2 regions of the Pseudomonas tolaasii NCPPB 2192 genome follow, and region 1 is predicted to be linked to the other one. Evidence: riboswitches for the same ligand, from Rfam matches in the RefSeq annotation. Region 1 holds a riboswitch; the other holds the start of a gene.
The links. Region 1 has a riboswitch for cobalamin ahead of ATI14_RS17665 (ABC transporter substrate-binding protein). Riboswitches for the same ligand answer to the same signal wherever they lie in the genome.
Positions count from the first base shown of each region.

Region 2: linked by a shared signal. The riboswitch ahead of cobW (cobalamin biosynthesis protein CobW) and the one ahead of ATI14_RS17665 (ABC transporter substrate-binding protein) in region 1 are both predicted to bind cobalamin.

Region 1 covers NZ_PHHD01000001.1:3,804,916-3,812,595, forward strand. The annotation lists gene ATI14_RS17645 (alpha/beta hydrolase fold domain-containing protein) at 1-191, shown strand, start outside; gene ATI14_RS17650 (hypothetical protein) at 169-567, opposite strand; gene ATI14_RS17655 (ABC transporter ATP-binding protein) at 794-1,558, opposite strand; gene ATI14_RS17660 (FecCD family ABC transporter permease) at 1,555-2,559, opposite strand; gene ATI14_RS17665 (ABC transporter substrate-binding protein) at 2,556-3,566, opposite strand; cobalamin riboswitch at 3,682-3,876, opposite strand; gene ATI14_RS17670 (hypothetical protein) at 3,960-4,589, shown strand; gene ATI14_RS17675 (aldehyde dehydrogenase family protein) at 4,650-6,032, opposite strand; gene ptrR (putrescine utilization regulator PtrR) at 6,137-7,009, shown strand; gene ATI14_RS17685 (hypothetical protein) at 7,131-7,340, opposite strand; gene ATI14_RS17690 (amino acid aminotransferase) at 7,478-7,680, opposite strand, start outside.
Region 2 covers NZ_PHHD01000001.1:5,432,177-5,439,856, forward strand. The annotation lists gene cobN (cobaltochelatase subunit CobN) at 1-2,652, opposite strand, end outside; gene cobW (cobalamin biosynthesis protein CobW) at 2,656-3,723, opposite strand; cobalamin riboswitch at 3,816-4,015, opposite strand; cobalamin riboswitch at 4,408-4,615, shown strand; gene ATI14_RS24805 (CbtB domain-containing protein) at 4,709-4,897, shown strand; gene ATI14_RS24810 (CbtA family protein) at 4,909-5,613, shown strand; gene ATI14_RS24815 (cobalamin biosynthesis protein) at 5,610-6,002, shown strand; gene cobM (precorrin-4 C(11)-methyltransferase) at 6,071-6,817, shown strand; gene nfuA (Fe-S biogenesis protein NfuA) at 6,974-7,558, opposite strand; gene ATI14_RS24830 (fatty acid cis/trans isomerase) at 7,653-7,680, opposite strand, start outside.

The sequences.
Region 1 (7,680 bases):
TGGGCGACCTGGACCCGTTGAAGGATGACACGCTGCTGCTGGCTGAGCGTTGGCCGCAGGCCGAGGCCTATTTGCTGCCGGAGGCAGCCCATGGGTTTATCCATTTTCCGGTGTCGCTGGGCGCCAGTGTATTGGCTTACAACCACCAGTGGATCACTCGGAAAATGCTCACGCCTGCTCTTGATGGCTGACCAACAACGCCTGCCAGGCCAAGCCAAGCTGGACCAGTTTCTCCATCGGGAAAGGGGCAGAAGTGAACCGCAAGGAAATGGGGGTTACGTAAAGGATGCGCAGATGGATTTCGCCAGGCTTTTTGCTTTTTACCAGTGATAGCCGGTTCCAGATGAAGCGGGCAGGTTTCCACTTCACCACGCACCCCGGAGCTGAAGCCGTAAAAAAAGCTGACAACCTGGGGGCGTCTGCGGCCTTTATAAAAAGGTGGAAGTTGCCCGTACTGCCTTGTTCCATAGTCAGGTAAAAGTCTTGCTTTCTGGATTGCAGGAACAGGTGAACGCAGCGCCAGCCGCTTTCATGGCAAACACTGAACAACGCTTTTGCATTGATCATTGTTGAAGTCTTCCGTGACGGGGTTCAGTGAGGTTTAGCTGATGCCGCACAGGTTTGCACGTGTATAGGCTCAATGCCACCGCCTCTGCAGGCAAGCCAGCTCCCACCTTTGATCTTCATCGCGGGTGAGAGAGTGCCCGGCGCGAGGACCCTGCGGACAGTGTTTTTCCAAACACCACCCATCCCGTGTGGGAGCCAGCTCCCACGCGGATTTGCGCTTGATCTGTCAGATAGGGCGCAGCCGCAGAATCTGCGCACCGTCAAATGGGTCTGTCAGGTAATGCGCCTGCACGCCAAACGTGTCGCGCAAGCGCTCAGGCGTCAGCACTTCCAGTGGCTTGCCCAGCGCCACCATGCTGCCGCGGTCCAGCACCGCAAGGCGATCACACGTCAGCGCCTGGTTCAGGTCATGCAAGGCGATCAAGGTGGTTACGGGCAAGCCCTGCACGCCTTTCAAAATCCCCAGTTGATGCTGAATGTCCAGGTGATTGGTCGGCTCATCCAACAGCAGAATCTGCGGCCGTTGTGCCAGTGCACGGGCGATGTGCACGCGTTGGCGTTCGCCGCCGGAGAGGCTGCGCCAGGCGCGCTGGCTCAGGTGAGTGGCGTCCACGTCGTGCAAGGCCTGGCGCACGATGGCGTGGTCTTCGCTCGACCACGGGCTCAGCGCCGACAGCCACGGTGTGCGGCCCAGCGCCACGGCGTCGAACACACGAATGGCGTCGTCGGTGTCGGCCTGCTGTTCCACCACGGCCAGTTGCTGTGCGATGGCTCGGCGGGACAAATCACCCAGGCGCTGGCCGCCCAACAGCACTTCGCCGGAGGCTGGAGTCCGCAGGCCTGCCAGCAGTTTGAGCAGGGTGGATTTGCCGGAGCCGTTCGGCCCGACAATCCCAAGGGTTTCGCCCGTTTCAACCGTCAGGTGAATACCGCGCAGCAACTCGGCGTCACGTACCTTGAAGCCCAGCCCATGGCAACTGAGCACGCTCATCGCGCATTCCTCCGGCCGATGAGTATCAGTGCAAACACCGGCGCGCCGACCAGCGCGGTGACCACGCCGACCGGAATTACCTGGCCCTTGATCAGCGTGCGCGACAGCACATCAGCGGCAATCAGAAACAGCGCGCCGCCCAGGGCGCTGGCCGGCAGCAAGCGTGAATGCCCGGTGCCAAGCAACAGGCGCGCGGCATGGGGAATCACCAGCCCGACAAAGCCGATGGAGCCGACAATCGACACCATCACCGCCGTCACGAGCGCTGCGCATCCCACCAATACCAGCTGCACGCGGCGCACCGGAATGCCCAACGAGGCCGCCGAATCCGTGCCGAAGGTGAACGCATCCAGCGCGCGACGGTGCCACAGGCACACCGCCAAACCGGCGACCGCCACCGGCACCGCCAGCCACACCGACGGCCAGCGCACGCCGCTGAGGTTGCCCAGCAGCCAGAACATGATGCCGCGCGCCTGTTCGGAGCTGGCGGACTTGGTGATCAGGAACGCGGTGAGCGCGTTGAACAGCTGCGAGCCGGCGATACCCGCGAGGATGATCTGCCCGGTACCGCTGTTGGAACCGCTGGCCCGCGCCAGCAGAATCACCAGCGCAAACGCGGCCATGGCGCCGACAAACGCTCCCGCCGATAGCGAAATCAAACCGCCGCCCACGCCGATCAGCGCCACCAACACCGCGCCGGTGGACGCCCCGGCGCTGATGCCCAGCAAGTATGGATCCGCCAACGGGTTGCGCAGCAGCGACTGCAGGATCACCCCGCACGTCGCCAGCCCGGCCCCGCACGCGGCGGCCACCAGAGCGCGGGTCAGGCGGTAGTTCCAGACCACGCCTTCGTCGATCGGGTCAAGCGCATAACCGGCGGCCCACAGCTTGTTGGCCAGCACTTGCAGCACCACCTGCGGCGAGATGGCGGTTTCGCCGATGGCCACGCCAGCCAGCACGGCCGCCAGCAGCAAGGCGAGGGCGAGCAGGGTGCGTATCATTTGGGCAGGTCGTAGCCGTCGATGGCCGTGGCCAGTTGCTCAAGGCCCTCGAACATGCGGATGCTGGCCTGTAACGCGAGGGCGTCGAGAATGATGATGCGGTTGTTTTTCACGGCGTCCATGTTACGGGTCACCGGGTCGCTGCGCAGGAAGGCAAGTTTCTTTTCATGGTCGTCGGCGGGGTAGCGGCGGCGGTCCATGCGCGCGATCACCAGGAAGGTCGGGTTGGCCTTGGCGATGGTTTCCCAGCCGACGGCGGGCCACTCTTCGTCGGATTGCACCACGTTGGACAGGCCGAGGGTTTCCAGCATGAACTCGGGGATGCCCTTATGGCCCGCAACGTAAGGGTCGCTGGCCATTTCGGAACTGGAGAACCACACCAAGGCGCTGGCCTGTTTGAGGCCTTTGCCGTGTGCGGTGGCGACGGATTTGGCCAGGCGTGCCTTGAGTTCGTCGTTCAATTGCTGGCCGCGGTCCTGCACGTCAAAAATCTCGGCAAGCTGGCGGATGCTTTTATAGATGGTTTCGATATGGAACGGCTCAAGGCGCGTGCCGTCGGCGCCGACCAGGTTGTCTTTGCCTTCGCAGTCTGAGGGCAGCAGGTAGGTGGGAATCTTCAGTTCGTGAAATTGCTCGCGGGTGCCGACCACACCTTGTGGGCCGACCACCCATTCCAGCTCGGCGGCCACCAGTTGCGGGCGCTTGGCGATCACGGCTTCAAAGCTGGGCTCGTTGTCGGCCAGGCGTTCGATCTTGTCGTTTTGCGCCTTGAACTGTGGCAGCACGTTGTTGAACCACAGCGACGTGCCGACCACTTTATCGGCCACGCCCAGGGCGTAGAGCATTTCGGTGGCGGCCTGGCCGATGGTCACGCTGCGTGCCGGCGCCTGCTGGAAGGTCACCGCGCTGCCGCAGTTCTGCACGGTGAGCGGGTATTGAGTGGGCGCAGCCTGGGCAAGTGTGCAGAAGCCAACGCCTGCGAGCAGGGCGGTAACGCGTGGCAGCATGGGGCGATCTCCGTGAGAACCGTAAGTGAAACGGGAGAGGTACGGTTCGGAAACACACCCTCGATGGCTGCGTGTGAGGCAGGCGAGGACGTCCTTCCCGGACACCCCGCCGGTCAGTGATAACGCTGGGCCGGCAGGTCTCCTGACTGATGCGTCGTCGCCACGCTCCGGCCTTCCCGAGCAAGGCTCAGTGGCGTTTGGGGAGCAGGCTCGGCACCTACAGTTGCGGGGGCAGTTTCGATTGGCGCGAAGGGTTGCGCTTCGAATTCCCTATTAGTCCCGTTTGGGAACCGGCGCGGTATGGTAGTCGATTAGTGTCAGTGAGGGGAGTTTCTCGAAGGTGGCTTAGTAATATCATCTGCCGCGTTCATGCCCCTTGCTCATGGAGAGCTTATGCAGTTTCGCCATGTTGTTGCGCTGACTCACTTGTCGGCTGTATTGCTGCTTTCGGGCTGTGCCCAGTCCGTGGCACCGCCTGCGCCGGTTGCCCCTGTAAAGCTTGAAGCCCTGGGCCAGCCGCTGGCCTCGAGCCCTGCGCGGGCGGGGTGGATCGACCAGATCATCCAGCAGGACCCGGTGGTGGTTTCATCGCTCAAGCCCGTGTTGAAAGCTCCGGTAAGCAACGATGAGCGCATCGCCCGCTTGCGCAAACAGGATGGCGGAGTATTGCCGGACAGCTACTGGTCGCTCTACAAGCAAAACCTGGAGGCGATGCAATATGACCTGAATCACCAGCACGATGCGGCGCGCGAGCAGTACACGCAGGCCTATCGCGATGAGTTGAGCCGTATGAGTGATTCGACGCTGCAGGCCTTGGCCACCCACCCTCAGGCGGTAGATGCCAATACCCGAAGCCAATTGAATGCGCGGATGAGCGACCGCATGGTGAACTACATTACGACCAGCGAGCAGTCGTTCAAAGGCGCTACCGATGCGCACCTGAACCGTATGGCATTGATGGACCGGCAGTTCGGCGTGTGTGCGCGCAAACCCGATTGCTGGGATGCGCCGGTCAAGAAGTGACGTGAGCCTGTGACACATGGCGAGGGAGAGCTTCCCTCGCCACGCAAGGCCTGTTTGAGGTTATTTGCGATCCAGCCATACCGTCTGCGCATTGCAGAATTCCCGCACGCCGAAGTGCGACAATTCCCGCCCGAAACCACTCTTTTTCACACCTCCAAACGCTACACGAGGGTCGGACACGCTAAAGGCGTTGACGAAGATCCCGCCGGTTTCCAGTTGGTCTGCAATGTCACGTGCCTTCGCCGCATCGGCAGTGAAGATGCTGGCGGTCAGGCCGAATTCGCTGTCGTTGGCCAGTGCCACGGCGTGGTCGGCGTCGCGGGCGACGATGATCGAGGCGACCGGGCCGAACAGTTCCTGTTTGAACGACGTCATCTGGTCGGTGACGCCTGCCAGTACGGTGGGCTCGTAGTAGTTGCCGGCGCCGGGAACCTTGTTGCCGCCCAGCAGCAGGGTCGCGCCTTCTTTCAGGGTGGCCTGGACCTGGCCATGCAGCTCGTCACGCAGGTCGAAGCGCGCCATCGGGCCGACGTAGGTGTCTGTCGAGGTCGGGTCGCCCATCACCAGGGCACGGCTGGCTTCGAGGAATTTGGCGGTGAAGGCTTCGGCCACGCCGGCTTCGATGATCAGGCGTTTGGCGGCGGCGCAGACCTGGCCGCTGTTCTGGAAACGGCCGATCAGGGCGGCTTGGACAGCGGCGTCGAGGTCGGCGTCGTTGAGCACGATGAACGGGTCGGAGCCGCCCAGTTCCAGCACGCATTTTTTCAGCGCGGCACCGGCCTGGGAGCCAATGGCGATACCGGCGCGCACGCTGCCGGTGAGGGTGACGGCGGCAATGCGGGGGTCGTCGATGGCTTTGGACACTCCGTCAGTGGTCACATTGATCACTTCAAAGATGCCTTCGGCAAAGCCGGCTTTCTGAAACGCTTGCTGGATCAGGTAGGCGCTGCCCATCACGTTCGGGGCGTGTTTGAGCACGTAGGTATTGCCGGCGAGCAGGGTTGGCACGGCGCCACGCAACACTTGCCAGACCGGGAAGTTCCACGGCATCACGGCAAGGATCGGGCCCAGCGGGCGATATTCGATGTGGGCGCTGCCGTTATCGACCAACGTCGGCTCCGGGGCGAGCATGGCCGGGCCGTGGGTGGCGTACCACTCGCTGAGCAAGGCGCATTTTTCGATTTCGGCGCGGGCCTGGGCGATGGGTTTGCCCATTTCCAGGGTGATCATTTGCGCCATGTCTTCAGCTTGTTCACGCAGGGCGGTGGCCAGGGCCAGCAACCGTTCTGCGCGTTGGCTCACCGGCTGGCGGCGCCAGGTGCGGAAGGCGCCAGTGGCACGGTTGAGGGTGGCGTCCAGCTGCAAATCGGTTTCGTACGGGTAGCTGCCGACGGTTTCGCCATTGGCCGGGTTGATCGAGAGGGCGTGGGTAGTCGCGTTCATGACACCGTCCTGCTGAGTGATTTAAGTTGCGTTCAGCGTACGGGGCTATCTCTTTTCTGGAAACTGAATAATATTAAGCAATACGTTCACGATTGGAGAATGATTTGGACCTGGTGCAACTGGAAATTTTCAAGGCCGTTGCCGAGCAAGGCAGCATCAGCGCCGCCGCGCAGTTGATTCATCGCGTGCCGTCGAACCTGACCACGCGCATCAAGCAACTGGAGCAGGACCTTGGCGTGGAATTGTTCATCCGCGAGAAGAGCCGCCTGCGTCTGTCTCCGGCCGGGTGGAATTTCCTCGGCTATGCGCGGCGCATTCTCGACCTGGTACAGGAAGCCCGCGCCACGGTGGCGGGGGAGGAACCCCAGGGCGCCTTTGCACTGGGCTCGCTGGAGAGCACGGCGGCGGTGCGCATCCCGGCGCTGCTGGCGGCGTATAACCAGAAGCACACCAAGGTCGAGCTGGACTTGAGCACCGGACCGTCCGGCACGATGATCGAGGGCGTGTTGTCGGGGCGGCTGACGGCGGCGTTCGTTGACGGGCCGTTGTTGCACGCCACACTGGAAGGGGTCGCGGTGTTTGAAGAGGAGATGGTGGTGATTGCGCCTCTGCATCACGCACCCATTACTCGGGGCCAGGATGTGAACGGGGAGAGCATCTACACCTTTCGCTCCAACTGTTCATACCGCCACCACCTGGAACGCTGGTTTTCACAGGATGGCGCGGTGCCGGGCAAGATCTTCGAGATCGAGTCCTACCACGGCATGCTCGCCTGCGTCAGCGCCGGGGCCGGGCTGGCGCTGATGCCGCGCAGCATGCTGGAAAGCATGCCGGGGTACGCGGCGGTGAGTGTATGGCCGCTGACGGACAACTTCCGCATTCTGCATACCTGGCTGATCTGGCGCCGGGGCACGGTGTCGCAGAGTTTGAACAGTTTTGTAAAGTTACTGGAAGACCGTGGTCTCGTAGCTGCTTAGATCCAATGTGGGAGCTGGCTTGTGTGGGAGCTGGCTTGCCTGCGATTGCATCACTGCGGTGTGACTGACACGCTGAGGTGTCTGTATCGCAGGCAAGCCAGCTCCCACAGATTGACCGGTGTCAGCCGCCGAACTGGAAGGTGCCCATCGCCAGTTTGGCCATGATGGCCGTCGCGCCCAATTGCACCAGCCACAGTGCCAGACCGCCGAGAAAAACACCGAGTGCCACTTGCAGCACCAGGCTCTTCTGGCGCTTGGCTTGCGGGGCGCGTGGGGTGTAGTCATGCAGCTCGTCGCGGTCGGCGCGCAGGTCCAGGTCGTCGTTTCTCATAGGGCTCTCACAGCAAAGGGGCAGTCGGGTTCAGTCTAGGGCTTGGGCGCTCTGCGCTGCGATATTTTTTTGCGGCCCGCTCGCCACAATAAAAAAGGGGAAGCCATCGGCTTCCCCTTTTTTACATCAGCTCAGGCTTACAACACCTTAACAATCGCCTCAGTCACGGCACCGATGTTCGACTGGTTCAGTGCGGCTACGCAGATACGCCCGGTGTCCAGCGCGTAGATGCCGAACTCGGAACGCAGGCGGGTGACTTGTTCAACGGTCAGGCCGGAGTAGGAGAACATCCCGCGCTGGCGACCGACGAAGCTGAAGTCCTGACCCGGAGCGGCCTTGG
Region 2 (7,680 bases), 1.6 Mb from region 1:
AATCAGGTTGGCCGACTGGAAACCGATGCGCCATGCCGTGGTGGTGGGCAGGTTACGCACGTCCACCGTAAAAAAATTGCGCCCGGTGGGTAGCACGTCCAGGCGCCCACGGCTCGGCGCGCCACTGGGTCCGGCCGGCACAAAGCGTCCGCTCAGCGCATCCAGCAAACCGCGCATTTCCGCCGGGCCGCAGGCGTCCAGGCGCGGCGCCACGACGAAGCGCAGGCTTTCGATCACCGCTTTTACTGCTTCCCAGCCAGGTTCTTCCAACTGTTCCAGTGGCCCTTCGAGTGCCTGCTCGATCAAACGCGCCGCGTACAATTCCAGACGCTCGCGGGTATCGCCGGCGGTGCGCCACAGTTGTGCGTCGATCTTCTGCAATACATCGGGACGCCGCCCGGTCCAGGGTTCGGCCAACGCACAGTCCAACGGATCAAAGCCCAATTCAAAGGCCTTGGCGATCACTCGCAGCAAGCTCGACTGCGGGCCACGGCCATCGCCGCGCGGAATACGCAGCAGGGCCAGCAAGGTGTCGATGCGCAAGCGCCCCTCGGGCGATTCGCCGAAAACATGCAAGCCGTCGCGGATCTGCGACTCTTTCAAATCACACAAATACGTGTCGAGGCGCGGCAGCCAGACGGCGGCGTCGGCCTCGCTGTCCATCTCCAGTTCCCTGTCGATGCGGGTTTCGAGCACCAGCTTGAGAATGTCTTTTTGCAGCTCCAGGGCGCGGCGCGGGTCGAGCAATTGCGCCTCGTAATACTCGTCCGCCAACAATTCAAGGTTGCGCAGCGGGCCGTAGGTTTCGGCGCGGGTCAGCGGCGGCATCAAGTGGTCGATGATCACCGCCTGGGTACGACGCTTGGCCTGGGCGCCCTCGCCCGGGTCATTGACGATAAACGGGTATATGTTCGGCAAAGGCCCGAGCAGTGCATCCGGCCAGCAGTTTTCCGACAAGCCCACGCCCTTGCCCGGCAGCCATTCAAGGTTGCCGTGCTTGCCCACATGGATAACGCCATGGGCGCCATAGGTGTGGCGCAGCCAGAAATAAAACGCCAGGTAGCCATGGGGCGGCACCAGGTCCGGGTCGTGGTACACCGCACTGGCGTCCACCTGATAACCGCGCGCCGGCTGGATGCCGACAAATGTCAGGCCCAGCCGCAGGCCGGCGATCATCATGCGCCCATCGCGGCACATCGGGTCGTTGTGCGGCGCCCCCCAACGTGCAATCACCGCCTGGCGGTTGGCTTCGGGCAGACGCTTGAACATCGCCTCGTATTCATCCATGCCCAGGCTTTGGTGGCACGGGCGCAGGTCGAGGCTGTCCGGATCATTGGTGACGCCACCGAGCAAATCGTGGATCAGCGCAGTGCCGCTGGCCGGCAATTCACTGGGCACCGGGTAGCCTTCAGCTTGTAGCGCACGCAGGATATTCAGCGCCGCCGCCGGGGTATCCAGGCCCACGCCGTTGCCGATGCGGCCATCGCGGGTCGGGTAGTTGGCGAGGATCAGCGCGATGCGTTTTTGCGCGTTCGGCACCCGCGCCAACTCGACCCAACGCCGCGCCAGTTCGGCGACGAAATCCATACGTTCGGGCGCGGCGCGGTAGCACACCACGTCCGACTGGCTGCGCTCGCTGCGCCAGGCCAGGTCCTTGAAGCTGATCGGGCGGCTGATAATGCGCCCGTCCAGCTCCGGCAACGCAATGTGCATGGCCAGGTCGCGCGGGCCAAGGCCCTGCTCGCTGGCCTGCCAGCCGGGCTCGTTGTCCTGGGCGCAAATGGCCTGAATCACCGGAATATTGCGTCGAAACGGCCGTAAATGCGGCGCCTCGGGGCTCGACTGAGCGAAGCCGGTGGTGTTCAGAATCACCGCCGCCTGCACGTCATCCAGCCAATCCTCGACCACCGTCAGGCAGCCGGGCTCTTTCAAACTGGCCACCGCAATCGGCAGCGGGTTAAGGCCCGCCGCCTGCAAGCGCTGGCAGAACACATCGATAAAACCGGTATTGGCCGCCTGCAAATGGGAGCGGTAGAACAGCACAGCGGCCACGGGAAACGCAGGGTTCCAGTCCGTTTGCCAGTCATTGAGGCGCGGGTTGGCGCTTTGCGGATGATAAATCGCCGTGCGCGGCAAGGTTTGCGGCTCGGCCCAGGCGTAATCGCGGCCCAGAAAACCACTGGCCAGGCAGCGATAAAAATCCAGCGCGTTGCCCATGCCGCCCTGACGCAGGAAATGCCACAGGCGGTCGCGCACCTCCACGCCCACGGTGCTCAGGCTGCTGAGTTCCGGGTCCGGGCGATCGTCCCCCGGCACCAGAATCAGCTGCACGCCGCGCTCGGCCAGCTCCACCAGACGCTCAATGCCGTAGCGCCAATAGCCGATGCCGCCGTGCAGCGAAATCAGGATGACCCTGGCGTGGCGTAGCACTTCATCGACGTACAGGTCGACCGATGCATGGTTCTGCACCTGCATCGGGTTGGCCAGGCGAAAGCTGGGGTAATCGTCAGGCAACTGCCGGGCGGCTTCGGCCAGCAGCGCCAGGCTCGAATCACCGCTGCACAGGATCACCAGCTCTGCGGGGGTTTGGCCCAGGTCGGCAATATTGTCGTCCGAGACGAAACCGCCGGGCTGGGTCCTGAGCAGGTGCATGGGTTAAACGCTGAGCGCAGCGCGCAGTTGCGCTTCAAGGCCTGCCGCGTCCAGTTCCTGACCGATCAACACCAGGCGCGTGGTGCGCGCTTCGTCCGCGCCCCAGGCGCGGTCGAAGTGCTTGTCGAAACGCGTGCCCACGCCCTGGATCAGCAAGCGCATCGGCTTGTTCGGAATCGCGGCAAAGCCTTTGACGCGCAGGATGCCGTGTTGCACCACCAGTTGGGTCAGGGCGTCGAGCAGCAGTGCTTCGTCGGCTTGCGGCAGGTCGATGGAAATGGAGTCGAAGGCATCGTGGTCGTGATCATGGTCGTCGTCACCGTCGTGGTGATGATCGTGATGGCTGTGACGACCGTCGATGTGCTCTTCAGAGCCGGCGCCCAGGCCAATCAGCACGTCCAGCGGCAGGCGACCGCTGCTGGCTTCGATGATTTTCACGGCTGGCGGCAGCTCTTCGGCGACTTCGAGGCGCACGCGGGCCAGGTCTTCGGGGCTGATCAGGTCGGTTTTGTTGAGAATCACCAGGTCGGCGCTGGCCAGTTGGTCGGCGAACAACTCGTGCAGCGGCGATTCGTGGTCCAGGTTCGGGTCGAGTTTGCGCTGGGCGTCGACTTGATCCGGGAACGCCGCGAAGGTGCCCGCAGCCACCGCCGGGCTGTCGACCACGGTGATCACCGCGTCAACGGTGCAGGCGCTGCGGATTTCCGGCCACTGGAAGGCCTGAACCAAAGGTTTTGGCAGGGCCAGGCCCGAGGTTTCGATAAGAATGTGATCGAGGTCGCCGCGACGGGCCACCAGTTCGCGCATCACCGGGAAGAACTCTTCCTGCACGGTGCAGCACAGGCAGCCGTTGGCCAACTCGTACACGCGGCCATTGGCTTCTTCTTCGGTGCAACCGATGGAGCATTGCTTGAGGATTTCGCCATCAATGCCCAGCTCGCCGAACTCATTGACGATCACCGCAATGCGACGGCCCTGGGCGTTGTCGAGCATGTGCCGCAGCAGGGTGGTTTTGCCCGAACCGAGGAAGCCGGTAACGATGGTGACGGGGAGTTTGGCCAGTGTTTTCATCGGATGCCCTTGAGGGCGGGCATACGGGACGACAAGCCCTGCGACGGCGCGCAGGGGCTGATTTCGTCACCGGATCACCCCGCCCGGTTGAATTGAAATTCGGTTGCGAGGCAGGTCTCCTGGCTTGGGGCTTGCAGGTCTTGCGACCGGCGCTGATTGCGCCTTCCCGCCGATTTGGCAGTGGCGTGGCAGTCAGCTCAACCCTTTACAGTTGCGGGGGCAGCCGCGGCTTGGACCGCGTTCCCTTCTTAGCTCCGGCCTGAGTCGGAGAACCTCGAGGGTGCAAGGCTACGCAGTGCTTGGGGGATGGTCAATGATGGGGTTTGGGTTGTGTACACATCCGTTGCTGCGGTTGCGGCCACCTGCGGACCGCGCTCCCCCAGAAAATGAATATCCAGCGGTGGGAGCGGGCTTGCCCGCGTAAGCGGAGTGCCAGCCCGCATCTATGTCGCTGCCAGACCGCCTTCGCGGGCAAGCCCGCTCCCACATTTTTGACTGTGCTCGGCTTTTCTTTTCTGTCGGAGTTGAGCTCCCGCACCGAAGCGTTTTTGCTTCGCACCACTCAGACCGCCGTGCTTTTGCTTCTGTAAGAGCGGAACCCCTATCAGCCGCTACTCAAGAAACGGATAGGTACACCTACCAAAAACACATCCCGAATTGACTCACCTCCCACCCCCATGCTCTCCTACACCTCTTGTTTCGGGTGCCCTGCAAAGGGTGAAACGGGAAACCGGTGCGTCATAGCGATATGACCAGTCCGGTGCTGCCCCCGCAACGGTAAGCGAGCGAAGCGTCATTGCCACTGTGCGCAGGCATGGGAAGGCGATGCTTTCAGGACTCTCTCAAGAGCCCCCTCGCAAGCCCGGAGACCGGCCCGAAAATCAGATAACAAACCCGCGGTGGGCGGGCGCTGTTCGAACCCTGCGTGCCCGGCTCGCGGGGTTTTCATGCGCCTGCGTCACCCTGAAACCCGAAGGGACGCGCCATGTCGATCATCAGCAGCACCTCGCACACCGCCAGCACCACTTCCACCCTGAGCCAACGCCTGACCGCCGCCATCGGTGCGTCGATCCTCGGCGCGTGCCTGGTGTATTTCGCCGGTTTCTCGCACATCGAAGCGGTGCACAACGCCGCCCACGATACCCGCCACAGCGCCGCGTTCCCGTGCCACTGAGACCTGCCGACATGATCAAGCGTATTGCCCAGACCGCAGGTTTCACCGGCTTGCTGGCCGCCCTGCTGCTGACCCTGCTGCAAAGCTTTTGGGTCGCCCCGCTGATTTTGCAGGCGGAAACCTTTGAAAACGCCTCGCCAGCCGCCGAAGTCGCCCATGAACACGCCGACGGTGCTGCTGCGCACACTCACGACGCCGAAGCCTGGGAGCCTGAAGATGGCTGGCAGCGCGTGCTGTCGACCACCGGCGGCAACCTGGTGGTGGCCGTAGGTTTTGCGCTGATGCTGGCCGGTCTTTACACGCTTCGCGCGCCCACTCGCACCGCTCAAGGTTTGCTGTGGGGCCTGGCCGGTTATGCGACGTTCGTGCTCGCGCCAACCTTGGGTCTGCCACCTGAATTGCCGGGCACCGCTGCCGCTGACCTGGCCCAACGCCAGATCTGGTGGATCGGCACCGCGGCCTCGACCGCCGTCGGTATCGCACTGTTGGTGTTCGGTCGCAACTGGCTGCTGAAAATCCTGGGCGTGGCGATTCTGGCCGTGCCACACGTGATCGGCGCGCCGCAGCCGGAAGTGCATTCGATGCTGGCGCCCGAAGCGCTGGAAGCGCAGTTCAAGATTGCCTCCCAATTGACCAACGTGGCGTTCTGGCTGGCCCTGGGCCTGATCAGCGCCTGGCTGTTTCGCCGCCATCGCGACGGTCAATACTCGGTATGACCCTGGTGGTCGGCCTGGGCTGCCAGCGCGGCTGTGATGTTCACACCTTGCTGGCGCTGTTTGAAACCGCCCTCGCCGAGGGCGGCATTGAATGTCGGCGCGTGACCGCATTGGCCAGTATTGATCGAAAAAGGGATGAGCCGGGGCTGATCGCCCTGGCGCAACGGCTGAATCTGCCTTTGGAATGTTTCAGTGCCGAACAACTGGCGCCCTACGCAGACCGCCTGAGTCACAAGTCCGATGTGGCTTTCGCCCATACCGGCTGTTACGGCATCGCCGAAAGCGCCGCATTGGCCCTCGCCGAACAACTCGGCAATGCCCCCGCCCGCCTGCTGATCACCCGGAAAAACACCGCCCAGGCCACCTTTGCATTGGCATGCGCCGGCTAAAATCCCGATAATCAGCGCGCTCGATCATGAGCAATCTTCATGCTCGCACGTTTTTTACAGGAATTCCCATGACCGTCTACTTCATCGGCGCCGGCCCCGGCGACCCGGAATTGATCACCGTCAAAGGCCAGCGGCTGATCCGCAGTTGCCCCGTGATCATCTACGCCGGCTCGCTGGTACCCGCAGCGGTACTGGAAGGCCATCAAGCGGAACAGGTGGTCAACAGCGCCGAATTGCACCTGGAGCAGATCATCGACCTGATCAAGGTCGCCCACGCCAAGGGCCAGGATGTGGCGCGCGTGCACTCCGGCGACCCGAGCCTGTATGGGGCGATCGGCGAGCAAATTCGTTATCTGCGCGAGTTGGGCATTCCCTTTCAGATCATCCCCGGCGTCACGGCGGTTGCCGCCTGCGCTGCACTGCTGGAAGCCGAACTGACCTTGCCGGACATCGCCCAAAGCGTGATCCTGACGCGCTACGCCGGCAAAACAAACATGCCGACCGGCGAGGAATTTGGCAGCCTGGCGCAGCACGGCACGACCATGGCGATTCATTTGGGCGTTAGCCACCTGGAGAAAATCGTCGCCGAGTTGCTGCCGCATTACGGTGCGGATTGCCCGATTGCCGTGGTGCACCGGGCAACCTGGCCGGATCAGGATTTCGCGATCGGCACACTGGCGGATATCGCAGATAAGGTCGCGGCCAAGGGGTTTCGGCGCACGGCACTGATCATCGTGGGCCGGGTGCTGGCGGATGACAGTTTCAGCGAGTCTTCGCTGTATCGAGCAGGTCATGCGCACCTCTACCGGCCTTGAACACATGCCGAAGGCAATGCAATACCCTGTGGGAGCAGGCTTGCCAGCTCCCACAGTTGATCTGTTTTGTTAGATAAATCCTGTAAGACATTAATTTTAAAGCATAAAAAACGGCGCTCACGGGGCGCCGTTTTTTGTTTGCAGTGAACACCTTACTCAGTAGTAGGCGTTTTCTTTCTGCGTGTGGTCGGTCACGTCGCGTACGCCCTTGAGCTCCGGAATACGCTCGAGCAAGGTACGCTCGATGCCTTCGCGCAGGGTCACGTCCGCCTGGCCGCAGCCCTGGCAGCCGCCGCCGAATTTCAACACGGCGATGCCGTCATCCACCACGTCGATCAAGCTGACCTGGCCGCCATGACTGGCCAGACCCGGGTTGATCTCGGTTTGCAGATAGTAATTGATGCGCTCGTTGACCGGGCTGTCGGCGTTGACGTTCGGCACCTTGGCGTTTGGCGCCTTGATGGTCAACTGGCCGCCCATGCGGTCGGTGGCGTAGTCGACCACGGCGTCGTCGAGGAAGGCTTCGCTGAAGGCATCGATGTACGCGGTGAAGCTTTTCAGCCCCAGGGCGGTGTCTTCAGGCTTTTCTTCGCCGGGCTTGCAGTAGGCAATGCACGTCTCGGCATATTGGGTGCCGGGCTGGGTGATAAAGACGCGGATGCCGATACCCGGGGTGTTCTGCTTGGACAGCAGGTCAGCCAGGTAATCGTGGGCGGCGTCGGTAATGGTTATGGCAGTCATGGAAACTCCTCACAGGCTTGCCGGCAGTTTACGCCAAAATATTACGCAGGTACAAAGTCCGAGTAATTTTGTCGGAAAAGACTTTGCAGCCCCATCAGAGGTTTTCATATCGGTTCATGTCC